Linked DNA regions of Methylomagnum ishizawai. The protein of the gene in region 1 binds, or shares a complex with, the protein of each later gene. Links are inferred from orthologs where the notes say so. Each region holds a gene or a part of one and is shown on either strand. Other genes may lie near its edges.

Region 1 (3,026 bases):
TTCGTTGTGGAAGGGGCAGCGGGCCATGAAGTTGCCGCCCGAGCGCTTGAGGGGAACCCGAGCGTCGATCAGTTCGACCAGATCGACGCGGGCGAGGACTTCTTGGATGAAGTGTTCGGGAATCTTGCCGGCCATCGTTCATGATCCGGCGGGAGGCGCGGTGCCCCGTGGCAGTCAGGCACCGAGCAGGCTTTTGACCCTGGCGCTGACCACGGTCATATCGGCCCGGCCCTGCATCTGGGGTTTGAGCGCGGCCATCACCTTGCCCATGCCGCCGACGCCAGTGGCTCCGGTTGCGGCCAGCGCGGCCTGGATCAGGGCGTCGATCTCGGTTTCGGTGAGGGCTTCTGGGAGATAGGTTTGGATCACCGCGATCTCGGCGCTTTCAATCGCCGCCAAATCCTCGCGGCCACCCGCTTGGTATTGGGCGATGGATTCGCGCCGTTGCTTGACCATCTTGTCGAGCAGGGCGACGACCTGGGCATCGTCCAGGCTGATGCGCTCGTCCACTTCGCGCTGCTTGATCGCCGCCATGATCAAACGGATCACGCCCAGGCGATCCTTGTCGCCACCTTTCATGGCGGCCTTCATGTCGGCTTGCAGGCTTTCTTTCAGGGAACTCATGGCGGGGAATCCAGGATCAGACTTGCGGACGGCCTTTGCGGAGGTTCTGCAGGGCGAAGCGTTCGCGGGAGAGCTTTTTCAGGTGGCGCTTGACGGCGGCGGCGGCTTTGCGCTTACGCTCTTCGGTGGGCTTCTCGTAGAACTCGCGGCGACGGACTTCCGACAGGACGCCGGCTTTTTCGCAGGCCCGTTTGAAACGGCGGATGGCGATTTCGAACGGTTCGTTTTCTCTGATCTTGATCGAAGGCATGTAGCTCCCCAAGGGTGTTAGCTGGAAATTGACAACCGGATATCCCGGCCCCGAATTAAAAGGGGATAATTATACGCTCTCGGCTCACGAAGGCAAAAAGCAATGTTCGTACTCGGCATCGAAACCTCCTGCGACGAAACCGGCGTCGCGGTCTACCACCCGCAACGGGGCTTGCTCGCCCACGCGCTCTATAGCCAAGTGAAGACCCATGCGGAATATGGCGGCGTGGTGCCTGAATTGGCCTCCCGCGACCACGTCAAGAAGCTGATTCCCTTGATCCGCCGGGTCTTGGGCGAGGCGGGGCTGACTCAGCGGGATTTGGGCGGCATCGCCTATACGCGGGGGCCGGGGTTGGTGGGCGCTTTGCTGGTGGGGGCCGCCGTGGCCCGGAGTTTGGCCTGGACCCTGAATATCCCTTGCGTCGGCGTCCACCACATGGAAGGCCATTTGCTCGCGCCGTTATTGGAAACCGACGCGCCGGAATTCCCGTTCATCGCGCTGTTGGTGTCGGGCGGACATACCCAGTTGGTGGAAGTGGAAGGCATAGGCGGCTATCGCATCCTGGGCGAATCGTTGGACGACGCCGCCGGGGAGGCTTTCGACAAGACCGCCAAGATGCTGGGCCTTGGGTATCCGGGTGGCCCGGAAATCGCCAAGCTGGCCGATGAAGGCCGGGCGGACCGCTTCGATTTCCCGCGGCCGATGACCGACCGGCCCGGCTTGGATTTCAGCTTCAGCGGGCTCAAGACCCACACCTTGACCACGCTCGCCACGACTGAAGGCACCCGCCAGGACAAGGCCGATATCGCGGCGGCGTTCCAGGCGGCGGTGGTGGATACTTTGTTGATCAAATCGCGGCGGGCCTTGCGGGAAACCGGGTTGAAGCGCTTGGTGGTGGCGGGCGGGGTCAGCGCCAACCGTTTGATGCGGGAAAAGCTGGATGAAATGGCGCGGAAGGAAGGTTATCGGGTGTATTTCCCGCGCCTCGCTTTTTGTGGGGATAACGGGGCGATGATCGCCTATGCGGGTTGCCAGCGCTTGTTGGCGGGCCATGTGGAACCGCCGGAAATCCGGGCTCAGCCGCGTTGGCCGTTGACCGAACTGACGCCGCCGTAGTTCATCCAGGTTTTATCCGGGTTGGACGGAAAGGCCCAATAGGGCCGTGACTTTGAACCCCTTATCGTTTGGTAATTGGTGGACTCTGACGCGATTTAGGGTCCAGCGCTTGCTGTCGTTGTACGCGGGGAACACCTACCAGTGTTTGCGTGAAGCCGGGGGACTCGAATTGCAGGCAGCCCTGCGGCCAATTGATTGGAAGGCTCCACCGATAGGACTCGAAACCCGTGGAAGAATGCAGCGCTTCCCTCTGGATGCCATTTATAGAAAACGGGCACATGCCAGCCGTTGGCGATTTGTAATCGAGATTGAATTGAAATCCAAAGACTTGGTGAAAGCGCAGCACCGCTTGAGAGACTGTGAATAAACACTCGTTGCTCGATTGGTGCCACTCAAGCATGTAATCGATATCCAAAACCAGATCGGCAACGCCATTCCCTTGGTCGAATAATTCGAACCTAAACCCATGGATATGGACATCGTGCCACGACATATGGTCAAAGTCTTCCGTGGACCAAGGACCGTGGGTATTCACTGCTTCTACCCTTTCTTGCCGATCTTGCTCTCCTCGCCCTTGAGCAAGCGTTCGATATTGCCTTTATGCCGCCAGAACAGCAGGGCGCTCATCACCACGGCGACGGCGGTCAGCGCGGGCGACTGCCCCGCCCACAGCCAGACATAGACCGGGGCCAAAGCCGCCGCCACCAAGGCCGACAGCGAGGAATAGCGGAAGGCGAAGGCCACGCCGATCCAGGTCGCCAGCGCCGCCGCGCCGACCCCCCAAGCGAACCCGCTCAGAATCCCCAAGGCCGTGGCGACGCCCTTCCCGCCCTTGAAGCCGAAGAACACCGGGAACAAATGGCCGATGAACGCGGCCAAGCCCACGCAGCCCAAAACCATGGGTTCCACGCCCACAGCCTTGGCGATCAACACCGGGATCAAGCCTTTCAGCGCATCGCCCAGCAGGGTGATGATGGCGGCCTTCTTGCCGCCGAGGCGCAGCACATTGGTCGCGCCGGGATTCTTGGAGCCCTCC
Region 2 (3,091 bases), 1.6 Mb from region 1 along the record:
CAGTTCCTCGGGTTGAGCGTGACTTCGCGCCAATTCACCGAACTGGCCGACGATATCACCGCCGAGTGGGTCAAGGACGCCCGCGACGTGCCCGAGTTGCAAGACGAGGCCGATTGGCTGCACCGCCAAACCGAGGATTTGCGGTTGGCGCTGGGGGTGGAAACCACCCGCCGCGAAGCTTGGCACCGGGTGGCGGACGATCCCTTGGTCAAGGAGATCATCGGCGGCCTGTTCGTGCAATTGGGCCGGTTGGTCGAATTGCTCAAGCCTTTGGCAGTGCGCGGCAAGGGTTTGGAATCCTGCTACAAACGCTGTTTCGAGATCGGCTCCCGGCTCTACGCTTTCCTCGACGATAACGAGGACACCGACATCGGCGACACCGTGCGCTGGTTCGAGACCCGCAAACGCGCCTTCAGCCTGAACCGCACGCCGTTGACCGTCGCCAACGAATTCGGCAAATTCCGCCAGCACAGCCAAGCCGCCTGGGTGTTCGCCTCGGCCACCCTGACCGTGGGTGGCGACTTCGGGCATTTCATCAACCAATGCGGACTCCAGGAAGCCGAATGCAAGGCTTGGGACAGCCCGTTCGACTATCAACGCCAATCACTGCTATACCTGCCGCCCGGCCTGCCCGATCCGGGCACCCAGGGCTATACCCAGGCCGTGGTCGGTGCCGCCGTGCCGGTGTTGCGGGCCAGCCGGGGCCGGGCGTTCTTGTTGTTCACTTCGCACCAAGCCTTGCTAGAAGCCGCCAAGCTCCTGCCCGAACACCTGGACTATCCCTTATTCATCCAGGGCAGCCAACCCAAATCGACCTTGCTGGAAGCGTTCAAGCGGGCGGGCAATGGTGTCTTGCTGGGAACGGCCAGCTTTTGGGAAGGGGTGGATGTGCAAGGCCCGGCCTTGTCCTGTGTCATCATCGACAAATTGCCGTTCGCCTCGCCCGGCGATCCGGTGTTGGGCGCCCGTTTGGAAAGCCTGAAGAAAACCGGGGTGAATCCCTTCATGTCCTATCAATTGCCCACGGCCATCCTGGCTTTGAAGCAGGGCGTGGGCCGCTTGATCCGCAACCAGACCGACCGGGGCGTGCTGGTGCTGTGCGATCCGCGCCTCGTGGGCCGTTCCTATGGCGATTCGTTCCTGGATAGCCTCCCGGACATGCCCAGGAGCCGCGCCCTGGCCGATGTGGAACGCTTTTTCGCCCAGATTTGACGACACCGACCATGAACCTACTCGCCATCGAAACCGCCACCGAAGCCTGTTCCGCCGCCTTGCTGGTGGGGGACCACATCATTGAGCGTTACCAACTGGCCCCGCGCCTGCACAACAGCCTGATCCTACCCATGGTGGACGAGCTGTTGGCGGAAGCGGGGCTGGTCGTCGGGCAACTCGACGCCCTGGCTTTCGGGCGCGGGCCGGGTTCGTTCACCGGGGTGCGGATCGCGGCGGGGGTGGCGCAGGGCATCGCTTTCGGGGCGGATTTGCTGGTGGTGCCGGTTTCGACCTTGGCGGCCTTGGCCGAGGCGGCGCTGGCCGAGACCGGGCTGGACACCGCCTTTCCCTGCATCGATGCCCGGATGGGGGAAGTCTATTGGGGCGTGTACCGGCGGGGTGGGGCGGGCTGGGCCGAATTGCTGGGGGAGGAAGCCGTGCTTCCGGCGGAGCAAGCGCCGTTTCCCGAGGCGGTCCGGGGCGTAGCGACCGGGAGTGGTTGGGCGACCTATGGTGCCGTATTGGGGGAGCGCCTGGGCGGGCGGGTGCTGACCGTGTTGGAAGGGCGGTTCCCCCGTGCCGGGGTCGTCGCCCGCTTGGGGGCCGCGGCTTTCCAGGCGGGCGCGGCGGTGCCGGTGGAGCAGGCCCAGCCTATTTACCTGCGGGACAACGTGGCGAAGAAACCCCGATTGCCCAGCTTGGCCTGAGAGACCAGAACGCCCGTGGGATGTGCGTCGGCACATCCCACGGGCGTTTCCATGTCCGGTTAAAGCACCAGCCTCAGCGGATTTCGATGGTGGACACACTCATCGGCGGCAGGGCCACCACCCAGTGGGTTTTGGTCACCGGGACCGACCCCATATACACGGGCTGGGTCGCGGTACCGGCCAGCCGGTAGACACGCGCTGTGCCCTGGTTCGGCAAGCCTTGCAAGCCCACGTCCTGGGCCTTGTCGCTGCGGTTGATCGCCACGAACACCGAACGGCCCGCCACGCTGAAATCCACGCTGGCGTAGACCGATATCTTGGTGACATCGGCGGATTGCGCGGCCAAGGCGATATCCCCGAAGTTCGCCGTCTTGCCATCGAAACCCCGGTACATCAGGAACGCGGCCTCGATGAACGGCTCGGTGCCGCCCATCTGCCAACGGGTGGCGGCGAACACGCCTTGCTGGCCGAAGATGCCCAGGGCGTCCGCCTCGGCCAAAGCCCCCGAGATATGGTCGCCGCCGCCGTAGTTGTATTCGGTGATGGCGAACTGGGTGCCGGGATAATGCGCGTCGATCTTGGCCTTCATCCGGGGAATCAAGCGGATGGCCTTGTCGCCCTCCGGCAATACCCCCGGAATCCAGGAGTTCTCCACATACCCGGCATCCCACAGCGAGCGCGTCGCCTGTAAACGGGCCGCGATTACTTCGGGCGTGTTGAGCGTGGCCATCTTGCTGCCATCCCAGTAATACCCGACCGGCGAGCCGCCCGCCGATTTGGCTTCGGTGTAGAAATGCAGGTCCAGCACATCGACCAGCCGTTTCCCGACGGTGGTTTCGGCCTGTCTCATGCGGTCTAGGTAGTACTCGGTGAAATCGCCCTTGCTGGCATGGTCCGACCCGCTGCCGTCGGGCGCGCCCTGCAAATAGGTGAAGCCATACCAGCCATAGCTGACGAAACCGAACACCACGGCATTGGGATCGACCGTCTTGATGGTCTCGGCGGCGGCTTGGTTCTTCTGGCACAGGCTGTCGTAGGATTCCTGGTGCGGCTCGATGCGCGGATGGCTGGCGAACCAGATATCCGGCTCGTTATCCAGCGAGTAGAAGACCTGCTTGCCGGGATGGGCCGGTTTGACCACGGTCTTGATCCAGTTGACATATTCGTCGGTG
Region 3 (3,151 bases), 2.5 Mb from region 1 along the record:
ACGCCATCGACACCCTGGGCATTCCGGGGCTGGAGCTGATGCATCGGGCCGGGGCCGCCGCTTTCGCCGCGCTGTGCGGGCGTTGGCCCACGGCGCGGACCCTCTCGGCCATTTGCGGGGCCGGCAATAACGGCGGCGATGCCTATGTGGTGGCGCGGCTAGCCCACGCGGCGGGCTGGGATGTCAGGGTCTATCCGGTCGCGCCCTTGGCGGGGCTGAAGGGCGATGCGCTGGCCGCCTATCAAGAATACCGGGCGGCGGGCGGCGCGGTGCTGGATTTCATTCCGGCGGATTTCGAGGGCGCGGAAATCCTGGTGGACGGCCTGTTCGGCACCGGGCTGGACCGCGAGATCGAGGGCTTGTTCGCCGAGGTCGTCCGCGCCGTCAACCGCTTCCGGGGCAAGGTGCTGGCCTTGGATATTCCCTCCGGCCTGTGCGCCGATACCGGGGCGGTGTTGGGCGTGGCGGTGCGGGCGGATGTCACGGTCAGCTTCATCGGCCTGAAACAGGGCTTGTGTACCGGCGAGGGCTTGGAATACGCGGGCGAACTGGTGTTCGCCGATTTGGAGACACCGCCCATGGTGAAACACGCGGTCAAGCCTTCGGCCCTGTTGCTGCCGCCCTTGGCGCAGGGTTTGCCGCCGCGTCCGCGCTACGCCCATAAGGGCCATTTCGGCCACGTGCTGGTGCTGGGCGGCGAACAGGGCTATAGCGGCGCGGCGCGGCTGGCGGCGGAAGCGGCGGCGCGGGTCGGGGCGGGGCTGGTGAGCCTCGCCACCCGCCCGGAACACGCCGCCTTCCTCAACCTGGACCGGCCCGAACTCATGTGCCACGGCGTGGCCCGGCGCGACGAGGTGGAAAACCTCCTGGGCCGGGCCACGGTGGCGGCGGTGGGGCCGGGGCTGGGGCGTTCGGACTGGGCGGCGCTGTTGCTGGATGCCGCCGTGGACAGCGGTTTGCCCTTGGTGGTCGATGCCGATGCCTTGAACCTCCTGGCCGCGCAGCCGCGCCGGTGCGAGCGCTGGGTCTTGACCCCGCATCCGGGCGAGGCCGGGCGCTTGCTCGGGACCGGCACGGCGGCGGTGCAGCGCGACCGCTATGCCGCCGCCCGCGCCTTGCAGGACCGCTATGGCGGCGTGGTGGTGCTGAAAGGCTCGGGCACGCTCATCGCGGGCGCGGACGAATTGCCCAGGGTGTGCATCGCGGGCAATCCCGGCATGGCCAGCGGCGGCATGGGCGATGTGCTGACCGGGGTGGTCGCGGGGTTGTTGGCCCAGGGGTTGGAGCCGCTGGAAGCCGCCACCCTGGGCGTGCGCCTCCATGCCGCCGCCGGCGACGAAGCCGCCCGCGATGGCGAGCGCGGCCTGTTGGCGGGCGATTTGATGACCCCCTTGCGCCGCTGGGTGAACCGATGAACACGGTCCTGGACCTGCCCGACGAGGCCGCCACCCTCGAATTCGCCGCCCGGCTCTACCGCCATCTGCCGCCGGGCTGCCTGGTCTATCTACATGGCAATCTCGGCGCGGGCAAAACCACCTTCGTGCGCGGTTGCCTACGCTCGACCGGCTTCACCGGCGCGGTGAAAAGCCCGACCTTCACCCTGGTCGAGGAATACGCGCTGCCCGACCGTACCCTGTTCCATTTCGACCTGTACCGGCTGAACGACCCGGAGGAATTGGAATGGATGGGCATCCGCGATTATCTCCGGCCCGGAGCCACCTGTTTCATCGAATGGCCCGGACGCGGCGCGGGACTCCTGCCCGGAGCCGACCTGGATATCCGCCTGGAAATCCTGGGGGGAAGCCGCCGCGCCACGCTGGCGGCGGATAGCGAACAGGGCAGGGCGATCCTGGCCGCGTGGGCGGCGGGGTGATGGAACCCGCCGCGGCCAGTTGATTTTGGGCGATAAGTCCCGCTCGAAAGCTTGCGTAGCGCGGAATGCGCCGCTATTTTTCCAAAGCGCTTGACCAGGGGTATCCAACATGAACAAAAAGTCCGTATGGGGTGGTTTGTTGTGGCTCGCCGTGTGGGTGTCCGGGGAGTCCGGCGCGGCGGCGGTCTGGGTGAAATCGGTGCAATGGACGGCGGGGCCGCACCCGCGCCTGATGGTGGATTTCAGCGGGGTGCCGGGATATCGGGTGGCCAGCCTGGGCGGCGACGCGCCGCTCGCCATCGAACTGGCCGATACCGCCCTGGCCGGGGGCTTGGCGCAACCGCCCGCCGCCCATCCGGTCGCGGCCCGGATCGGCTCCCTGCCCGGCAAGGCCAAGGGCAGCCTCCGCCTCCTGGTCGAGACCAAGCGCAACGCCCCCCATCAGGCCCGCATGGAGCAATGGCCCGACCACGCCCGCCTGACCGTGGAATGGGCCGCGTCCGCCGCCCCGGTCCCCGCCGCTGCTTCCACCAATTCCGCCCGCGCCCGTGCCAAACCGGCCCATTCCTTCGTGGTCGCCATCGACGCCGGGCACGGCGGCAAGGACACCGGGGCCATCGGACCCGGCGGTACTTTGGAAAAAAACGTGGTGATGGCGATTGCCCGCAAGCTGGCTGGGTATATCCAGGCCGAGCCGGGGATGAAGGCGGTCTTGGTGCGGCGCGGCGATGAGTTCGTCGATCTGCGTCACCGCGCCGCCATCGCCCGCAAGGTGCGGGCCGATTTGTTCGTGTCCATCCATGCCGACGCCTATACCGACGGCGGGGTGAAGGGTTCCTCGGTGTATACGCTGTCGGAACACGGCGCGTCCAGCGAGGCGGCGCGGTGGCTGGCCGACAGCGAGAACGCCGCCTTGGTGGGCGGCCCCAAGCTCAAGGACAAGAACAAGCTGCTGGCCTCGGTGCTGGTGGACCTGTCCAAGAACGCCACCCTGGACGCCAGCGACAAGGCGGCGGAAAAGGTATTGCGGGAATTGAGGCGGGATTTCGCCGTGCATCACGACGAGGTGCAGAAGGCCGAGTTCGCGGTGCTGAAATCGCTGGACGTGCCGTCCATGCTGGTCGAGACCGCCTTCATCTCCAACCCGGAGGAGGAACGCAACCTGACCAACAACGCCCACCAGGACCGGGTGGCGCGTTCGGTGTTCCGGGGGATCAGGGCGTATTGTGCGGAGTCGCGCCGGGCGGGGGCGGCGGCGGGGTTGCGGGTGGCGGAGGT

What was found.
Region 2: the proteins of tsaD (region 1) and tsaB are in contact, whole or in part, in a solved structure (PDB 4WQ4), measured with the Escherichia coli proteins. The link is inferred for Methylomagnum ishizawai from one-to-one orthologs.
Region 3: the proteins of tsaD (region 1) and tsaE are in contact, whole or in part, in a crystal structure (PDB 6N9A), measured with the Thermotoga maritima proteins. The link is inferred for Methylomagnum ishizawai from one-to-one orthologs. Residues at the interface, in WP_004082750.1 of Thermotoga maritima: Cys10, Asp11, Arg49, His50, Leu82, Gly84, Gly135, Gly136, Glu154, Thr155, Leu156, Asp157, Asp158, Ser159, Glu162, Asp165, Lys166, Arg169, Leu170, Tyr175, Lys213, Thr214, Leu217, Tyr218, Gln221, Arg222, Asn324; in WP_004082108.1 of Thermotoga maritima: Leu37, Gly38, Lys46, Lys57, Val59, Lys60, Ser61, Thr63, Phe64, Thr65, Leu66, Met67, Val69, Pro71, Tyr82, Arg83, Leu84, Asp86, Asp88, Phe89, Asp93, Ile128, Asp130, Glu131, Arg134.

The regions. Positions count from the first base shown.
Region 1 is NZ_AP019783.1:4,218,411-4,221,436, forward strand. Bases 109-2,983 are described here. They hold tsaD (tRNA (adenosine(37)-N6)-threonylcarbamoyltransferase complex transferase subunit TsaD), read left to right. Parts: upstream 109-976; coding sequence 977-1,990; downstream 1,991-2,983. Other genes in these bases: dnaG (DNA primase), read right to left, coding at 109-135; K5658_RS19000 (GatB/YqeY domain-containing protein), read right to left, coding at 175-624; rpsU (30S ribosomal protein S21), read right to left, coding at 641-874; plsY (glycerol-3-phosphate 1-O-acyltransferase PlsY), read right to left, coding at 2,531-2,983. Outside these bases: more of dnaG, read right to left, coding at 1-108; more of plsY, read right to left, coding at 2,984-3,026.
Region 2 is NZ_AP019783.1:2,582,152-2,585,242, reverse strand. What follows is about bases 132-3,071. They hold tsaB (tRNA (adenosine(37)-N6)-threonylcarbamoyltransferase complex dimerization subunit type 1 TsaB), read left to right. Parts: upstream 132-1,223; coding sequence 1,224-1,919; downstream 1,920-3,071. Other genes in these bases: K5658_RS11715 (glycoside hydrolase family 44 protein), read right to left, coding at 1,993-3,071; yoaA (DNA repair helicase YoaA), read left to right, coding at 132-1,212. Also shown: more of yoaA, read left to right, coding at 1-131; more of K5658_RS11715, read right to left, coding at 3,072-3,091. UniProt on the Escherichia coli protein: Required for the formation of a threonylcarbamoyl group on adenosine at position 37 (t(6)A37) in tRNAs that read codons beginning with adenine.
Region 3 is NZ_AP019783.1:1,670,779-1,673,929, forward strand. What follows is about bases 143-3,142. They hold tsaE (tRNA (adenosine(37)-N6)-threonylcarbamoyltransferase complex ATPase subunit type 1 TsaE), read left to right. Parts: upstream 143-1,411; coding sequence 1,412-1,873; downstream 1,874-3,142. Other genes in these bases: K5658_RS07680 (NAD(P)H-hydrate dehydratase), read left to right, coding at 143-1,415; K5658_RS07690 (N-acetylmuramoyl-L-alanine amidase family protein), read left to right, coding at 1,983-3,142. Outside these bases: more of K5658_RS07680, read left to right, coding at 1-142; more of K5658_RS07690, read left to right, coding at 3,143-3,151. UniProt on the Escherichia coli protein: Required for the formation of a threonylcarbamoyl group on adenosine at position 37 (t(6)A37) in tRNAs that read codons beginning with adenine.